2 regions of the Bacillus haimaensis genome follow, and region 1 is predicted to be linked to the other one. Evidence: riboswitches for the same ligand, from Rfam matches in the RefSeq annotation. Region 1 holds a riboswitch; the other holds the start of a gene.

Region 1 (8,673 bases):
CCACTCTCCGCGATGGATAACCTTACCCTCTACCTCGATCTTTTTCTCTCTTCCCCTATAACCAGAAAAACCGTCTAAGGAAATAATAGGAAGCTGTTCGGGTTCTATGGAAACTATGTCAGCCTCTTTCTCTCTTTCCTTCAGATAATCCTCCCACACTCCCGGATACCAGATCCCATATTTCTTTAAAAGTGGAATATGATTCTGAAAGATGCTGGCTGTTGGACCGTCCGCCACGATACATCCTACCTCATCAAGCACCACAATCCGGTCCACATAATCGAGGAGGAGATCCACCTTATGCTCCACAATAATCACCGTTTTTTCTTCGTCTATTCCCTTTATCGTATCCCAAACCTGCTGCGTCCCTACTGGATCCAGCATGGCGGTGGGCTCATCCAGAAACAATACCTCCGGCTCCATGGCAAGAACGGACGCTATCGCCAAACGCTGTTTCATACCTCCTGAGAGCTTCCCGATGCTTGTATGTATATCATCGAGATCCAATCTTACTAGTTCCAGGAGCTGACGAATTCTCTCGGGCATTTTATCTCTTTGAACCGCCAGATTCTCCAGAACAAATGCCAGCTCTTCATCAACATATGGCATGCAGAATTGGGTATCGGGATCCTGGAAAACATAGCCCCAGGAATTTGGAGCCACCCTATCCCTGGCAACCATCGGGACATCCAGCACCTCCGGAATCAAGCCTGACAGCACCTGAAGCAGGGTCGATTTGCCACTTCCTGAAGGCCCAAGGATCAGAACTTTTTCCCCCTTTTTTACAGACAGGGAAAAGTCATGGAACAACTGCCTGCCCTCTGGATACTTCAATCGTAAATCTTCCAATAGGATGATTGGCTCCATATTTACCTCCTTTTTACTGTCTCAAGGAATCGTAGTCCTCTTTGCTCGCAGGACGCAATAAACTCGTGACTCCTGTTGCTTCCAACGCTTTTACAAGGATATAGGCAAGTACTCCAGATAAAAGGATGGCTCCGATGATACGGAAAGAAATCAACAGCGTCACATTCCACCACACAAAATCAAACAGGTAGCCTCTGAACAAGTCCATCAGAAGAGATCCTATTGCAGCAGCAACACCTGCAAGTGAAACAACCATCATGTCAAAGCGCTTATAGCGGAAGCCCATGAATACAGCCTCTGCAAAAATCCCCTGCACCACTCCATAAACAAGTACCATCAAACCATACTCCGAACCGACCAGAAATTCACCCGAGGCAGCAGCCACTTCCGCCAAGAAGGCGACACCTGCTTTTCGGATTAGCAGATAGGCAACAGAAGCTGCAATAAACCACATACCATAGGATAACTCCTGGATCTGCAGTCCCAATGGGGTTAAAAGGCTGTAGATTGGTCCCCAGATTTTATAGACGATTCCAAACACCAATGAGATCACAATAGTGACAAGAATATCCGTCAATTTTAGTCCCTTTTTCATTTTCCTCATCCCTTACGCGTTTATTTGTATTTCCACTACCGGCCACTTTTCCAAGGTATAGGCCATCTCCCAGAAGGAATATTCATAATGGCTGCTGATGATAAAATACTCCATCATTCTTTCCCGTTCTTCTTTCGTCGCTTTTTCCGCGAGCTCATCCAATCTATTAATCTGTTCCTCCACAAGTTCTCGGAACCACTCCCCACCATAGGCGGCAATCCACTCCTGATAGATCGACTCGGCAGGTGTGGCATCCTTCAGCCTTTCACCAATCTCGTAATATAGCCAATAGCATGGAAGCAGGGCTGCAATGACTTCCCCAAGACCCCCGGTAAGAACGGCACGGTACATATGGGAGGTATAGGCGTGTGCAGTAGGTGCTGCTTTAAAGCTTACTTTTTCCTCCTCTGATACTCCCAATCTCTTGGAAAAGTTCTCATGCAGAGACAATTCCGCCTCGTACGTACCTTGTGCGTGGGCAGCCATCCTGGATGTAGTATGTAGATCGAACGCTTTGGCTCCTGCATATGCCTGGACTCTTGCAAAGTGGCTTAAATAGTAAGCATCCTGCAGCACGTAGTATTTGAATGACTCCATTGACAAAGTACCATCGGCTATCCCCGTTACAAATGGATGGTGAAAGCTAGCCTCCCAGATAGGATCTGCCTTCATGCGTAATTCCTGTGAAAATTTCATTCCTCTTCCTCCTGTCCAAATCTTTTTTTGAAAAAACAAAAAACCACCTTCCTCGCTTACGCAGGAAAGGTGGTTGAGTATATTTCACAATTCTCTTCCACTCGAAATAAAGAGATGGAGAGCTCGACCGACCACTTCCCTACGCTGGTGTTAACCAGATCAGGTTCTAAGAGTCTTAGAGTCTCACTCTAATCTCAGCCTTTTGAAGGCACCCCTAGTGGTAGAAAACTATAAAGTTAATGAATAAGGTGGAATCCTTTTTCTGATACCAATCTTATATCAGCTTTCTCCGGTTTGTCAAAAACTTTTTAATTTCCGCTGACTTCGATTGGACTTTTATCCTTATTTTTACGCCCAAACCATCTACGTTTCTTCTTGGATTTTTTACCGAAGCCATCCAGCAATTCATAGACAACCGGAACAACAATCAGGGTCAGGGCGGTGGAAACGGTCAGCCCTCCGATTACGACAACGGCCAAGCTCTTTGATACTAGGCTGCTGGCACTTGCATGACTGAAAACAAGCGGCATCATCGCGGCGATAGTCGTAACTGCTGTCATCACGATCGGACGCAGTCGGGTTGCACCTGCTTCAAGCAATGCTTCTCGTGTTGCAAGATCCCGTTGTTTGTTTTGAATGACTCTCTCCAATAGCACAATCGCGTTGGTTGTCACGATTCCAATCAGCATCAATGCGCCGATCAGTGCATTCATATCAAGCGAGGTTCCCGTCACGATCAATCCGATTACTCCACCTACCACTGCAAGCGGCAGCGAGAATAGAATGGCGAATGGAGCACGAGCTTCACCAAATGTAATGACCATGATCAGATATACAAGCAGAATGGCTATCCCCATCATCTTGAATAGGTCCATAAAGGTTTCCTGCATTGATTCGGTGACACCGGCTACAGCCACATTCGCTCCATCAGGAAGGTCAAGATCCTTGATCATCGTATCTACCTCAAGACCGATTTTTCGGACATCCTCTCCCACAATCTCTGCTGAAACCTGTATCGTTTCTTCCCCGTCCTTGTGGAAAATCTGCGTTTTAATATTCTGCTCTTTAACGGTTGCTACATCCTTAAGTTCCACTAGACCTGCCACAGGGGAAGCAAGCTTCAGGTCAAGTAGCTCTTCTTGTGAATCCAATCCATTGTGGTTGTATTTAAAGGTTGCTGGGAGTCTTTCCCCGGCTACTGTCACTTCTCCCATCGGTGTTCTGGCCAAAGCCATTTTCACTTGTTCCCCGATCTGTTGGGCTGACAATCCCGCTTTTTCGGCTTCAGACTGATTCACTTCCACCTTCCACTCGGACTGCATCTCTTCATAGTTGGAAGTGACTTTATCCAAGCCCTCTATATCCTTCAGCTCTTGCAGCACCATTTCAGCTGCAGCTACCCGCTCCTCTTCATTGGCAGCTGTTACATCGATTTGGATCCCGCTTCCGCCAAATCCACCAAAGGAATTTTTCATGGCTTCCACTTCGACCGCATTAAAGTTCATTGCCTTCTCTTTTGTTTCCTCGATAAAAGCGTCCACATCTTTTCCTTTTTCAAACATGACGAAAAACGCTGCGACATTCGATTGTGTTACCTGGCCAAATTCTGCATCCTCCTGGGCCATCCCCATACGAAGCAGCACTTGGTCCGCTTTTTCTTCTTTCAAAAGCTCTTTTTCAAACAGAAGCGCGTTTTCCCTTGCCAGTTCAGGATCCATGTCCTTAGGGAAAGTAAGATTGACGCTTACTGCAGACTCCACCTCTGACTCCACATTGGATTGAGGAATCAGGAAATATCCGCCAATGGATGCAAGAAATATCACGAAAGAAGCTGCAAGGACAATGAATTTATGAGACAGGGACCATTGCAGGACTTTCTTATATCTCAATGCTGGTTTTTCCTCCTGCTGCTTCACTTTCTTCAACAGCATAAAGCTCAGCATCGGTACTACAGTCAAAGCAACCAGCAAGGAAGCCATGATGGAATAAACAACCGCCAAGATCATAGGAAGGACAAACTCACCAAGCGAGCCTGATACAAATCCTACCGGCAGGAACACTGCAATAGTGGTAAGGGTTGACGCGGTAATCGCCATTCCCACTTCTCTGGTCGAATCGATGACAAGCTCTTTCGAAAGTTTTTCAAGCTTCAGTCTTCGATAGTTGTTTTCCATGACCACGATACTATCATCTACAAGTCTACCAACAGCGACCGCCAATCCCCCAAGGGTCAGAATATTCAAGCTTACCCCTGATTGTTTTAACAAAAACATCGTTATTAGTATGGAAAGCGGTATGCTAACGATTGCAATAAAGGTTGTTCGGATATTTCTTAAGAACAATAGGATGACAAATGTGGCCGCTATCGCTCCGATTCCCACTTCACGTGCCATTCCATATACTGCACTTTCCACTTCGGCTGCAGTGGAGAAGAGCATGTTTATATTGTAATCGGGATATTCCTTTGCCAACTCTTCCAGCTTCTCATCCATTGCCTTACCAACATTTACAGCATTTGCACTTGTTTCCTTAGTAACAATAAAGGCTAAACCATCAGCACCATTCAAACGGGTAAGCGCCTCATAGTATTGATTGATCGATACTGCTGCGACGTCGCCCAACTTGACATCGGGAGCAAGCATAATCGCTTCAATGTCACTCACATCATCGATTTCCCCAACCACTCTCACTGCGGTAGAGGAGCCATCCACATTCAACTGGCCGGATGGAACCGAGATGCTTTTGCCTTGAAGTGCCATCATTACCTGCATAGCAGTCAATTGCTTCTCCTCGAGGCTTGCCGGATCTACTTCAATCAACAGCTCTGTGCTTGATTGACCGTACAGAGAGACAGTGGATACTCCTTCAACCTCTTCCATTTGCGGCAGGATTTTTTCTTTGATTACCTGTTCGTCTTCAAGTGTCATTCCCTCATCTGTTTGAACCCCGATCTGCGCAATCGGAATCATCGAAGTGTTCAACAGGACAACAAAGGGCTTCATCGCCTCCTGTGGCAATGGCAGCTGATTGACGATCCTCTCCACCTCTTGATTTGACTCTTTCAGATCTGCTTCGTTATTAAAATATATATCTATTCTTGAAAGTCCTTCGCTAGTGGAAGAGACCATCTGCTCCACATTCGCAAGTTGCTTCAAACCGCTTTCAATCGGTTCTGTTATCGTATCTCCCGTCGTTTCCGCATCCATCCCCTGTGCAATCGTCGTCACCGTGATCACCGGATTATCGACGCTAGGCAAAAATTCGACTGGCAGCTTCGTAGTGGAATAGACCCCCATAACCGAAACCAAAAATACCATAATAATGATTGCCGCTCTGTTTTTCAATGAAAAGCCGATTAATTTTTTCATCTCACATATCCCCTAAGAATTTACTGGTTTTTTCGTTCTTTTCTAACTATATCGTGGCATTACGTTTACTAGTGTTAAAACTTCGTAAAATCATCCTTTCTCTTCCAACCGGGTGTCCCATTGGATATTTTAACATCATAAGAAAATTATGGAAATATTTATTTTCAAAATAAAAGATGCTAACCGAAGTGGATAACACCTTTTTCAACTTCCTCAAACCGAGGCTGATTTTTCAAGAGCCTCTGGCGCTTCCTCTTCCTCTTCTGAATGTTTTGGAAGGGTGGCCATGTAGAAAAATGAGACAAAAAGCAGACATCCACCTACCAACACATAAATCCCTTCGACACTGACAACTTTCTGGAAAGTCAACGCGATAATTCCAAGAGTGATGGACTGCGAAAGCATCATTACAGGCGTAATCCACCCCTGCACCCGCCCCATCATTTTCGGATCTACGATTCTTGGAAGCCAACCCCCAATTCCGATATTCACAAATGGCAGACTTAATCCAACAAGTGCACTGAATGCCAAGTAGTAGAATACCGACGTGCTATACCCCGAGGCGATAACAAATGCTCCAGAAACCCCTACGCCAATGATTACCATTTGATAGAGCTTCAGCTTTTTGGCAAGCATGGAAGCTATGATACTGCCCAAAAGCACCGAGATACCAAATACAATTCCTACAATAACCATGATTTCCTCATAATTGTCCGGCGCCAGTTTATATTTCAAAATATACGCAGGCATGACAGACATCCCTCCGTTCACAATCCCGAAAACAAAGAATCCGATGATCAAATAGACGAGCAATGGGCTTTTCAGGATATAAAGGAGCCCATCCTTAAAATCCTTTGCTACAAATTTGATGTTGATCTCCTTCCACTTGTGAGTACCATTGGGAAGACGCACTGTCTCGGAAAGCACACACGCTCGGATTAAAAGTGCACTGACGATATACGTGGCGAAGTCCACTATGATTGCGCCTTGTAGTCCGATGGTCCAGTAGATGAAGATACCCAGAGCATTTCCGAAAAGCATGAACAAACTGCTGGTCATCTGGTTTAATCCTGCTGCCACCGTATATTCATCCTTGGAGAGAATTCCTTGTATCATCGCACCTTGCGCCGGATAGAAGAATTTTGAAACCGCACTGCGCAAAAACAATAGGGCAAAAATCAACGGCATCCAATCTATGTAGATGGCACCAAGCAAACCAAGTGACAGGATAGCACAGATCCAATCACTATTGGCAGCGATCTTCTGCCGGTCCATCCTGTCTGCCAGCACCCCGACCAGGAAAAATACTGCCAGGGTAGGCAAGGAGTACATAAGCTCCGTAATGGCCGCGTAGAAGGGCTTTTCTGAAAATCTATCCAACAGGTAAAGCATAAAAGCGGCAATTCCAATTATATTCCCCATCTGCGAAGTAAATGCTGCCAGAAACAAAAGACTGTAATTGCGATTTTTAAAGATTTGCACCATGTTTTTCATCGAATTATCCCTCACCATCATCTTGTTATCTAGCATCATTTTACCTTGATTAGTAAACATTGGTAACGGACTTACGGGTAATTTTCTATCGGTCTCAAGGAGGAGAGCAGGGTAGTGACGGAGGCTTACTTTTATGGATAGTCGGGGGTGAGGAAGGAGTGTGATTCTTCCGTCACCTCCAAGTTTTTTCTGGGTGGCGGTACGAAAGGGTCAGTCTTGTTCCGTCACACCCATGTATTTTGCTGGGATGGAGTATGAAAGGGTGGGTTTTGTTCCGTCACACCCATGTATTTTGCTGGGATGCGGTATGAAAGGGTAGTCTCAATCCATTGCCGTTAAATAAAAAACGCCCGGCAATCCAAAAGGATTACCTAGCGTCATTTTAAGGCTTCAACAATATTTTCCCGGTACTTTTTCTGCTCTCCAAAAGCTCGTGGGCTTTAGCTCCATCACTTAGGGAAAAAACATTCGGCTCCGCAATTTCCAACTGACCCTCTGCGATCCAGGAAAACAGCTGGTTCGAACGTGTTACCCTCTCTTCCCGTGAAGTCAGCACATTCCAAAGGTCTCCGCCTGTGAGGGTCTTAGAGGTATCCATCAGCATCCTTGGATCGACAGGTTCCGGATCGCCGCCTGCCATTCCAAAGAACACAACCGTCCCGCCAACTTTTGTTGCTTTAAAGCTTGATGCCAAGGTCGAACCGATTGACTCGTACACCACCTCAACGCCTTGCTCCGAAGTTGCCTTTTTCACGTCTGCCACCCAATCGGAACCATACAAAAACACATGGTCCGCACCTGCACCCTTTGCGATAGCCGCCTTATCCGCAGAGGAAGTCAATCCGATTACCGTGCCGCCAAGCAGTTTAGCCATCTGGGTCAAAAGCTGACCGACTCCACCCGCTGCTGCATGCACCAGAACTGTGTCCCCTTTTTTAACAGGATAACTGTCGTGCACAAGGTAATGTGCCGTAAGTCCTTGAAGTAAAACGGCAGCAGCCGTTTCACAAGAAATCTTATCAGGAAGAGGAATTGCTTTCTCGTAAGGTACTGCCACAAATTCCGCATTCGCATATGGGACATCTGCAAAGCCTATTTTGTCACCAACCATAATGTCCGTAATAGCGGCTCCAACTTCTGAGACCACTCCTGCCCCTTCATATCCCAGAATATAAGGCGGCTCACCTGCAAGATGGTAGTTGCCTTTTCTACGATAGATATCAGCAAAATTCAAACCAACCGCTTCCGTCTTAACCAAAATTTCATGATCACCTATTACAGGGTCCGGTATTTCCCTGTAATTCAGAACATCCGGACCGCCAAATTTATCAAATACGAGTGCTTTCATTAGAGGTTCCTCCATTTCTATTCAAAATTCCAGCCTGCTTCATTGTCCAATATACTATCTTGATGACTTTGGATGCAAAAAACTTGTTCTCACCCATTTGCCTTTTTAGCAATGGCTGAGGCTCGCAAACTTAAAATGCCAAGTCCTAAATCAGGGACTTGGCACTCATTCTCAATAATCAGTGGTTAATCGTCATCATCATCGTCGTCTTTTTCCTTCTTCTTCCCGCGATCTTTCTTATCTTTATCTTTTTTCTTTTCCTCTTTCTTCCTTTCGCCCTGATTGTCAGAAGATCTTTGAGACTC
Region 2 (8,673 bases), 2.2 Mb from region 1:
CTGCAATCCGAACTGAGAACGGTTTTATGGGATTGGCTCGACCTCGCGGTTTTGCTGCCCTTTGTACCGTCCATTGTAGCACGTGTGTAGCCCAGGTCATAAGGGGCATGATGATTTGACGTCATCCCCACCTTCCTCCGGTTTGTCACCGGCAGTCACCTTAGAGTGCCCAACCTAATGCTGGCAACTAAGATCAAGGGTTGCGCTCGTTGCGGGACTTAACCCAACATCTCACGACACGAGCTGACGACAACCATGCACCACCTGTCACTCTGTCCCCCGAAGGGGAAAGCCCTATCTCTAGGGTTGTCAGAGGATGTCAAGACCTGGTAAGGTTCTTCGCGTTGCTTCGAATTAAACCACATGCTCCACCGCTTGTGCGGGCCCCCGTCAATTCCTTTGAGTTTCAGTCTTGCGACCGTACTCCCCAGGCGGAGTGCTTAATGCGTTAGCTGCAGCACTAAAGGGCGGAAACCCTCTAACACTTAGCACTCATCGTTTACGGCGTGGACTACCAGGGTATCTAATCCTGTTTGCTCCCCACGCTTTCGCGCCTCAGTGTCAGTTACAGACCAGAAAGTCGCCTTCGCCACTGGTGTTCCTCCAAATCTCTACGCATTTCACCGCTACACTTGGAATTCCACTTTCCTCTTCTGCACTCAAGTTCCCCAGTTTCCAATGACCCTCCACGGTTGAGCCGTGGGCTTTCACATCAGACTTAAGAAACCACCTGCGCGCGCTTTACGCCCAATAATTCCGGATAACGCTTGCCACCTACGTATTACCGCGGCTGCTGGCACGTAGTTAGCCGTGGCTTTCTGGTTAGGTACCGTCAAGGTGCGAGCAGTTACTCTCGCACTTGTTCTTCCCTAACAACAGAGCTTTACGACCCGAAGGCCTTCATCACTCACGCGGCGTTGCTCCATCAGACTTTCGTCCATTGTGGAAGATTCCCTACTGCTGCCTCCCGTAGGAGTCTGGGCCGTGTCTCAGTCCCAGTGTGGCCGATCACCCTCTCAGGTCGGCTACGCATCGTCGCCTTGGTGAGCCGTTACCTCACCAACTAGCTAATGCGCCGCGGGCCCATCCTTAAGTGATAGCCGAAACCATCTTTCAATAAGGAACCAGGAGGTTCCTTATATTATCCGGTATTAGCTCCGGTTTCCCGAAGTTATCCCAGTCTCAAGGGCAGGTTGCCCACGTGTTACTCACCCGTCCGCCGCTGACTTACAAAAGCAAGCTTTTGTAAGTCCGCTCGACTTGCATGTATTAGGCACGCCGCCAGCGTTCATCCTGAGCCAGGATCAAACTCTCCAATAAAGAGTTTGAGCTTATGCTCAAATGCTGACTAGCTTATGTTTCTTTTTCGTTCTTTGTTAATCCCTATAAGATTAACGTGGACGCTGTTGTTTTGTTTAGTTTTCAAAGATCATTTTGTGATGCGAATCGCTTAAAAGCGACTTCCTAATCATAACAACTTGTCCCTAAAGTGTCAAGCTGTTTTTAAACTTTTTCATCACCGTTGTTACCAGGATATTCGTTTGTTACCCGTGTTCCTTGGCGACGAACTTAAATATACCATCCCACAAACTATATTGCAATACTTTTTTTGATAATTTTCAAAGCAATTTCCCTCTCTAAATAGAACCTATATAGTAGGATTATAATAGTGATGAAAATTCTTCATAGTTTTATACACTTTCTTCATAATAAATGAAAAACAAACTAATGCTAGAATTGCCACTTGAAAAATATATTGTTCTTCCTCTCCGTCTCTTGTATGATGGAAATTGGACAGACAACATAACTTCATGTCCACAAGGGGTGCCACTTTTGGCTGAGACTGAACAATGATGTTCTAACCCTCTGAACCTGTTAGATAATTCTATCGTAGGGATGTGGCAAACTTATTACTTATTTTAATTAAGCAATAAAAGAGCCTAACCTCTCTTTTGTTGCTTTTTTTATTTGAAGGAGGAGATTATCATAAAAAAATCGAATACGCTTTTTCTTGTGGAAGTTGCTATTTTCGGCGCTTTAGCTTATTTGCTAGATGTTTTAGCAGGAGTTTTGTCATTAAAAATATGGGCGCAGGGAGGTTCCATCTCCATTGCGATGGTCCCTGTTTTTATTATGGCATTTCGCTGGGGATTAAAAGGTGGATTGCTTTCGGGGTTGATACTGGGATTATTGCAGCTCACATTCGGACCAGTTGGAGTTCATGTTGTTCAGATCATGTTGGACTATATAGTAGCTTTTGTGGTGTTAGGGTTTGCCGGTTTGTTCGCTAGACAGGTTGTAATTGCAGTAAAGATGGACAATTTCAAAAAAGCTATCTATTTTGTAACCATTGCATCATTCATTGCCTGCACGCTTAGATTTTTCGCACACTATCTTGCGGGAATCATTTTCTTTAGGGATGCTGCACCTGCAGGGCAACCGATTGAGATTTATTCGCTCATCTATAATGGTACATATATGTTGCCTAGCTTTGTAATCTCGACAATCGTTACTTTGCTGCTGATCAAGGCAGTTCCAAGAATTTTCTCTTTTAGCAAAACCGTTTCTTGAGCTAATCTTCCGGGATTAGCTTTTTTGTTTTTATTTTTACTAGAATGTAATGAAAGAGTCCTACATATATTCTAGTAAACGCTAATGTAGGAGGTTCTGTAATGATTGTAGTTAAAGACGCAGCAATGGTTGTGGCTCTCTTATCTTCAATTGGGTTATTTTTATACGGTTACTTCGAGGGGCTCCGGTTGTGCAACCAAAAAGGAAGAGTCAGAGGTGAGGGTGTCATCATTAGCTTTTCACTTGCGATGGTTTTTGCCTTGATTGCCAATGATCTTGTTTCCTAAAATAAAGAAGCCGACTTATGCGAGTCGGCTTCCATTTGTTAATGACCTGATTCAAACTTCTTCAAGCAAAAAGTAATAGGAATCGTAGTTACGTTCGTTGACAAAGCCAAGTTTCCGAGCAATGGCAATGGAATCTTTTCGAAATAGTTCCGTTGTCCAGTTCGGCGTATCTCCTCGTTTCAGACACTCCTCAATAAAAAGATTGGCCATAGCGGAAGCAATTCCTTTGCCACGATGTGCAGTATCATAGGTATTGATTCCAATTTCTTTGATTCCATTATGCTGATAGACCGAGAGGCAGGCTCCGATTACTTTGTCTTTGTAATAGGCAACGACCCCAAGTCCGCTTTCTAGAAACAGATCAATGGAGTGCCAAAACTTTAATATTTCTGCTGTCAGTAAATCATCATGATCCTTTAAGAGAATGTCACGGTCAATAAATGCCACTTTGTATGCTTTTGGTAGGTTGAATTTTTTATTAGAAGAAACATACTTTTCTTTAGAAAAATCAAATGCCACTCTTGTTCCTTGTTTAATAGGAATTCTTTGAAATATATTTTTCATTTCCGCTTCATCTTTTCGGGGATATGTTTCTATATTGATGTCCTCTTCCCTATAGGACCGCGCCATCGGAAGGAGCTCCGCCTGGAACCATTTTTCAAAATCATGGCCCCCTATTTCTCCAATAAAATAAATCATTTCATGGACGGCATATACAACAAGCATCTTCGGATTATCATGATTGTCTACGTAGGCCATACCAATTTGCAGGCCTGAAAGTACCCCCCCAATAATTGGGTGCCTGCTCACCTTGTGCTTTTCTAAAAAAGCGGATAACCCATTTGCTTCTTGCACCTTAACAAGTTCCATCATCGTTCACTCTCCAAAAAATTTCCACGCATAGGCTATCTCTTCGTATGACTGGTCACCAATTTGTATTTGTTCGGTATCTATCTCCTCGGGGTGAAAAGATAAATAGAAGGCTCGGCTTGGATTGTCAGTCAGCACCCATACAAGCATCGATTTGTTGCCTATCTCATTTAAGAATTCACGCACTTTGCTATAAAGCGCCTTTCCGATTCCTTTTTTCTGATAGCTTTGAAGGATATAGATGGCATATAGTTCTCCATCCACCTCATATTTCTTCGTCCGTTCAGGTCCCCCACTTGCAAAACCTACGATATCGCCGTCCACTTCCGCTACAAAAAGGCAACTTTTCCCAAACCCTGCCTCTATTGCTGTCTCCCACATCTTTTGTCTATTATCATAGGATAGGGATTCCAAGTAGCTATCATCAACAATTCCTCTATAGGTGGTTTTCCAGCTATCCACATGCACTTTTGCAATGGATGCTTCATCACCTTTTTTGGCTAGTCTGATATTCATTATCTTCTCTCCCTCACTCTATCATCTCTATGGATTTTGATTTCTTGTTGTCTCTTAGAAAATAGGCCACACTGAGCATGACCAGCATACCACCAGTGAACTGTGTCCAGGTGATGTATTCCTGTAATACGAAATAGGCAAGAATTGCTGCACCAATCGGTTCAAATAAGATGCTCATAGAAATGACATTGGTACTGATATACTTGATTGCCCAGTTGAACAGGGAGTGCCCGAGCAGGGTTGGTATGAGTGCGAGCAACAGAAACCATAACCAATCCATTTCCGAATAGCCTGTAAAAGAATCACCTGTGAGCACAACATAAAAAAATAGCGCAATCGTGCTTACTCCATACACAATAAAGGTATATGTAATGAGAGACAGTCTTTTCCGGACGTCCTGGCCAAAAAGTAAATAGGCGGTAACCAGTGCGCATGCAACCAATGCCAGTATGTCTCCGAAAAGTGCCATCCCACTGATTCGGAAGTCTCCCCAGCTGATGATGACGCTGCCGATGATTGCAATCGCTCCACTAGTAATGGATTTGGGACTTAGCTTTTCTTTGAAGAAAATGTATGTTCCTATAAATGCGAACAAAGGCTGTAAGGTAACCAGTACAGTGGAACTGGCGACACTCGTATAGTTAAGGGATTCAAACCATAATATAAAGTGGAAAGCCAAAAAAATCCCAGCAACGATGGAAAAGGTCCAATCTCGCTTCGTTATAACCTTTAATTCCTGCATATACTTATATAGGAATATAGGCATGATCAGCAGTACGGAGAAAAGCAGACGATAAAAGGCAGTCACGCCGGCCGGTGCCTCTGCAAGTTTTACAAAAATGGCTGATGTGGATACGGTTACGACACCAATCGCCAAGGCCATATATGGATTCATCCACTTGTTCATTTTTCAGTCTCCTTGTCCAGATTCCATGATGTAGATATTACTTTCTAATTGTACTGAATATTGCTATAATTTTCTAATCATTTATTTATTATTTTTTGCAGCATACATAGATAGAGGAGGAGTTCAATGGAGGACATCTTGGAGTTTTTCATAGAGTATGATTTTATCATAAAACTTAGCTTTGCAGTAGTTGCCGGAGTGATCATCGGATTGGAAAGAGAGCTGAAAGGAAAGCCACTTGGATTGAAAACATGTGTCATTGTTTCCGTGATGGCGTGCCTTCTGACCATTGTTTCCTACGAATCGGCGTTTCTCTATTCCAAAGAGTATTCACGACCGATGGATCCAGGACGTATTCCATCTTATGTTATTAGTGGAATCGGATTTTTGGGTGCAGGTGTAATCATGAGAAGAAGCAACGAGGCCATTTCCGGATTAACGACCGCTGCTCTTGTTTTAGCATCCGCTGGAATAGGAATTACTATCGGAGCAGGCTTTTTCATTGAGGCCTTAACAGGTGTAATATTCATTATTTTAGGTGTAAAAGTCATCCCCTCCCTATTTGACGTTATCGGGCCAAAAAAGCTCAAAGAAAAGGAAATAAAGGTCAAAATCTATATTGAAAAAGATGTGAATCTTACGACCGTCATGAAGGAGATTCACAGCAAGAACCTCAACATCAAAAGGGTGAAAGTAAAAGAGGAAAGAGACGATATCGTGCTGAATTGCATCATTACAACCAAGAAAAGCATCTATACCACTGATGTCTATTATGAAATCAAAAGCTTGACCGGAGTTTTCCAAGCAGAAGTGGAGAATATCGATTAATAACAAATCATTCAAAAAAAGTATTTGCAAAACAATAATTTTTTGATAAAATTAATTCAGTCCTAACGGGGCATTAGCTCAGCTGGGAGAGCGCTTCGCTGGCAGCGAAGAGGTCAGCGGTTCGAGCCCGCTATGCTCCATACTAAAAATCCTTAAAGCCCATGGCTTTAAGGATTTTTTTATTGCTTATATTCTAACAAAGGGTGACAACTGCTGAGTACACAACATAGTGAGGACATTTTCATTAATATTATTTTTCATGTGTTTTTGTCCCTTTCATCTCTCATACTTTCACATAAAATAAATAACCTGAACAAAAGGTGGTGTAAGGTATGAGTCGTGATGGTAAAAAAGATGGATTCTCTTTAATAGTTGTTTTATTTATCCTTTTAGTAATTGTCGGAGCTGCATTTGTAGGTGGCAGTTACGGTGGAGGTTATGGCGGAGGTTGTGGAGGATACTAAACTTTTTAGTTTGATAATTCTCAGTAATTCCCCCCTCTTTTCTTGAAGGAATAAGCCCCCCTACTTTAATCTGTAGGGGGCTATTCTATTTATAGAAGTGAAAATTTCCAGACTTTTGATTCTCCCTCTATTATGAATAAATTTATTGCCTGTTACTGAATTTCTCCTCAATAAACGCCTGCTCTTCCTTCGCACTCAAAATCCCGGTCGCTCTTCCGATAGATCCATCCTGCAGTTCCCAGATGGCATTATGGTCATCATCGACATTTGTAAAGTTCTTATTCTGCCATTTAAGGAGGATTTCCTCGTAGACACTGCCATGCTTGTAGTCAGCCCTATTGTGCTGCACCACTTCCAGCAGCCTATCGACACGTTCCTCGGTTAAAGGGAGGACTCCCCATTTTTTATCCGCTTCCACCTTTTGATGGCTCATATGATGAATGGCGTTCTGAACGGCCAATTCCGACATATCCGTTGGAAAGTCATCTTTTATTGTTGTGATGGTTTCTTGAAAATTCATCTGTGCTCCTGGTTCCACTTCTTCGGTTAATGGATTTTTCAATTTAAAACCCCCACCAGATTCAGGCTCGACAGCTGCAATATAATACACCAGCATAATCATGATAAGTGGCAAGACAACAATTATCAGCCATTTCAAATTGGTTTTTAATATCTTTATTTTGTCCACTCCCCACATTTCCCCTATTTATTCTTCATTATACAAGATATGGCATTATCACGAAACAACTAAGTGTATCTTTAAAATGTATGTAATCTGAACAAACAGGGATTGATGATGTGTGAAGGTTTTATAAAAGAACAAAACTGCAGTCGAAAAAATCGACTGCAGCCATTTATTTTACAGACTCTAGTAATTTGTTAATCTCCATCGGATTAAATCCTTTTACCGCTTTATCACCCACTGCCGTAACTGGAATTCCCATATATCCGAACTTTTCCACTTCCTGTTGGTAGACTGGATCTGCCAAGATATCCCTTACTTCAAATGGAATTTCCTCTTGTTTCAGATATTCCTTTACATATTCACAGTCCTTGCATCCCTTTGCGGAATAGACGATAACTTTCTGGTTCATCTGAAGCCCTCCTTGATGTTTGCTTTGGCTTCATTTTACCATAAAGGAACTCGTTTATATAAGGGAACTGCTTTTACTTTTCGACCCATTCATCCTTGTCATTTTTCTTGTATTTATTCTTCACAGCATCCCATGCCACTTTATGGGCGGTTTCTTCATTGTCGTATTGTTCTGAGGCTGAGTTGAAGGCTTCTTTATAGATTTCCTGACCGTGCTTCGGCAAATTGTCTTTGACTCCCTTGGGTAAATCATTCAACGAATCATATGCCATCACGTTTTCCTCCTTTATATTTACTCTTACCTTATCTTTATCCTTTTCATCATATGAGTAAACAAACTTCACACATAAGGAAGGAGAATCCATGATACTCAAGGAATTAATAAAGGAGGTCATGTTGAAGATATCAACTAGAGTAGGAGTAGCTTATGAAAAAATTGCTTTTGTTTGCCATCAGTACAATGTCTTTCCTGATAACAGGCTGCACATCCGATATCGCTAAAGAAATTCCTGCAAAACTACCTGTGGAAAAGAGCGCTGAGGTTCAAGTGTCAGAAACTGATGAAAAATTATATACTCCGGGAATAAAAGTAAGTGAATGGATGCTTCCGAGACAGAATTCGCGTATGCGATCCGGTTCTGTCACCCATGTGATGCTGCATTTCACGAATAATGCCATGCGTAACCCGGAGGATCCCTACAATCTGGATGATGTGTATGCTTTGTTTGAAGAATATGAAGTATCGGCCCATTACATGATTGGGAGAGATGGGGAGGTTTATCATCTTGTACCTGAAAGCAGGGTTGCCTTTCATGCGGGAAAAGGAATTGATTTAAATTATCAGCATTACCATAATAGTTTCAATGAATATTCGATTGGAATAGAATTGCTTGCTATCGGGACCAAGGAAGAGATGTTTCCAATCGTCCCTGAGGAAATCTATGAGAGGATAGAGCCTGCAGATATCGGGTACACCGAGGCCCAGTATACCGCATTGAACGAGCTGTTGGTCGATATTTTAAAACGTCATCCCTCTATTAAAAATGACCGGGAACATATCGTAGGTCATCACGAATATGCCCCAGTTCGTAAAGTGGATCCGGGTACCTTGTTTGATTGGTCAAAAATCGGATTTTA

Evidence for each region. Region 1 has a riboswitch for thiamine pyrophosphate ahead of tenA (thiaminase II). Riboswitches for the same ligand answer to the same signal wherever they lie in the genome.
Region 2: linked by a shared signal. The riboswitch ahead of thiT (energy-coupled thiamine transporter ThiT) and the one ahead of tenA (thiaminase II) in region 1 are both predicted to bind thiamine pyrophosphate.

The regions. Positions count from the first base shown of each region.
Region 1 is NZ_CP158164.1:2,791,073-2,799,745, forward strand. It holds gene ABN702_RS14175 (ABC transporter ATP-binding protein) at 1-867, opposite strand, end outside; gene ABN702_RS14180 (ECF transporter S component) at 881-1,471, opposite strand; gene tenA (thiaminase II) at 1,475-2,158, opposite strand; TPP riboswitch at 2,278-2,384, opposite strand; gene ABN702_RS14190 (efflux RND transporter permease subunit) at 2,467-5,526, opposite strand; gene ABN702_RS14195 (MFS transporter) at 5,740-7,020, opposite strand; gene ABN702_RS14200 (quinone oxidoreductase family protein) at 7,403-8,368, opposite strand; gene ABN702_RS14205 (transglycosylase domain-containing protein) at 8,554-8,673, opposite strand, start outside.
Region 2 is NZ_CP158164.1:434,150-442,822, reverse strand. It holds rRNA gene ABN702_RS02040 (16S ribosomal RNA) at 1-1,320, opposite strand, end outside; TPP riboswitch at 1,811-1,914, shown strand; gene thiT (energy-coupled thiamine transporter ThiT) at 2,014-2,571, shown strand; gene ABN702_RS02030 (hypothetical protein) at 2,673-2,858, shown strand; gene ABN702_RS02025 (GNAT family N-acetyltransferase) at 2,910-3,731, opposite strand; gene ABN702_RS02020 (GNAT family N-acetyltransferase) at 3,735-4,244, opposite strand; gene ABN702_RS02015 (DMT family transporter) at 4,258-5,151, opposite strand; gene ABN702_RS02010 (MgtC/SapB family protein) at 5,278-5,979, shown strand; tRNA gene ABN702_RS02005 (tRNA-Ala) at 6,047-6,119, shown strand; gene ABN702_RS02000 (YjcZ family sporulation protein) at 6,312-6,443, shown strand; gene ABN702_RS01995 (DUF6241 domain-containing protein) at 6,586-7,131, opposite strand; gene ABN702_RS01990 (glutaredoxin family protein) at 7,298-7,537, opposite strand; gene ABN702_RS01985 (ChaB family protein) at 7,611-7,808, opposite strand; gene ABN702_RS01980 (N-acetylmuramoyl-L-alanine amidase) at 7,964-8,673, shown strand, end outside; gene ABN702_RS01975 (TRM11 family SAM-dependent methyltransferase) at 8,671-8,673, opposite strand, start outside.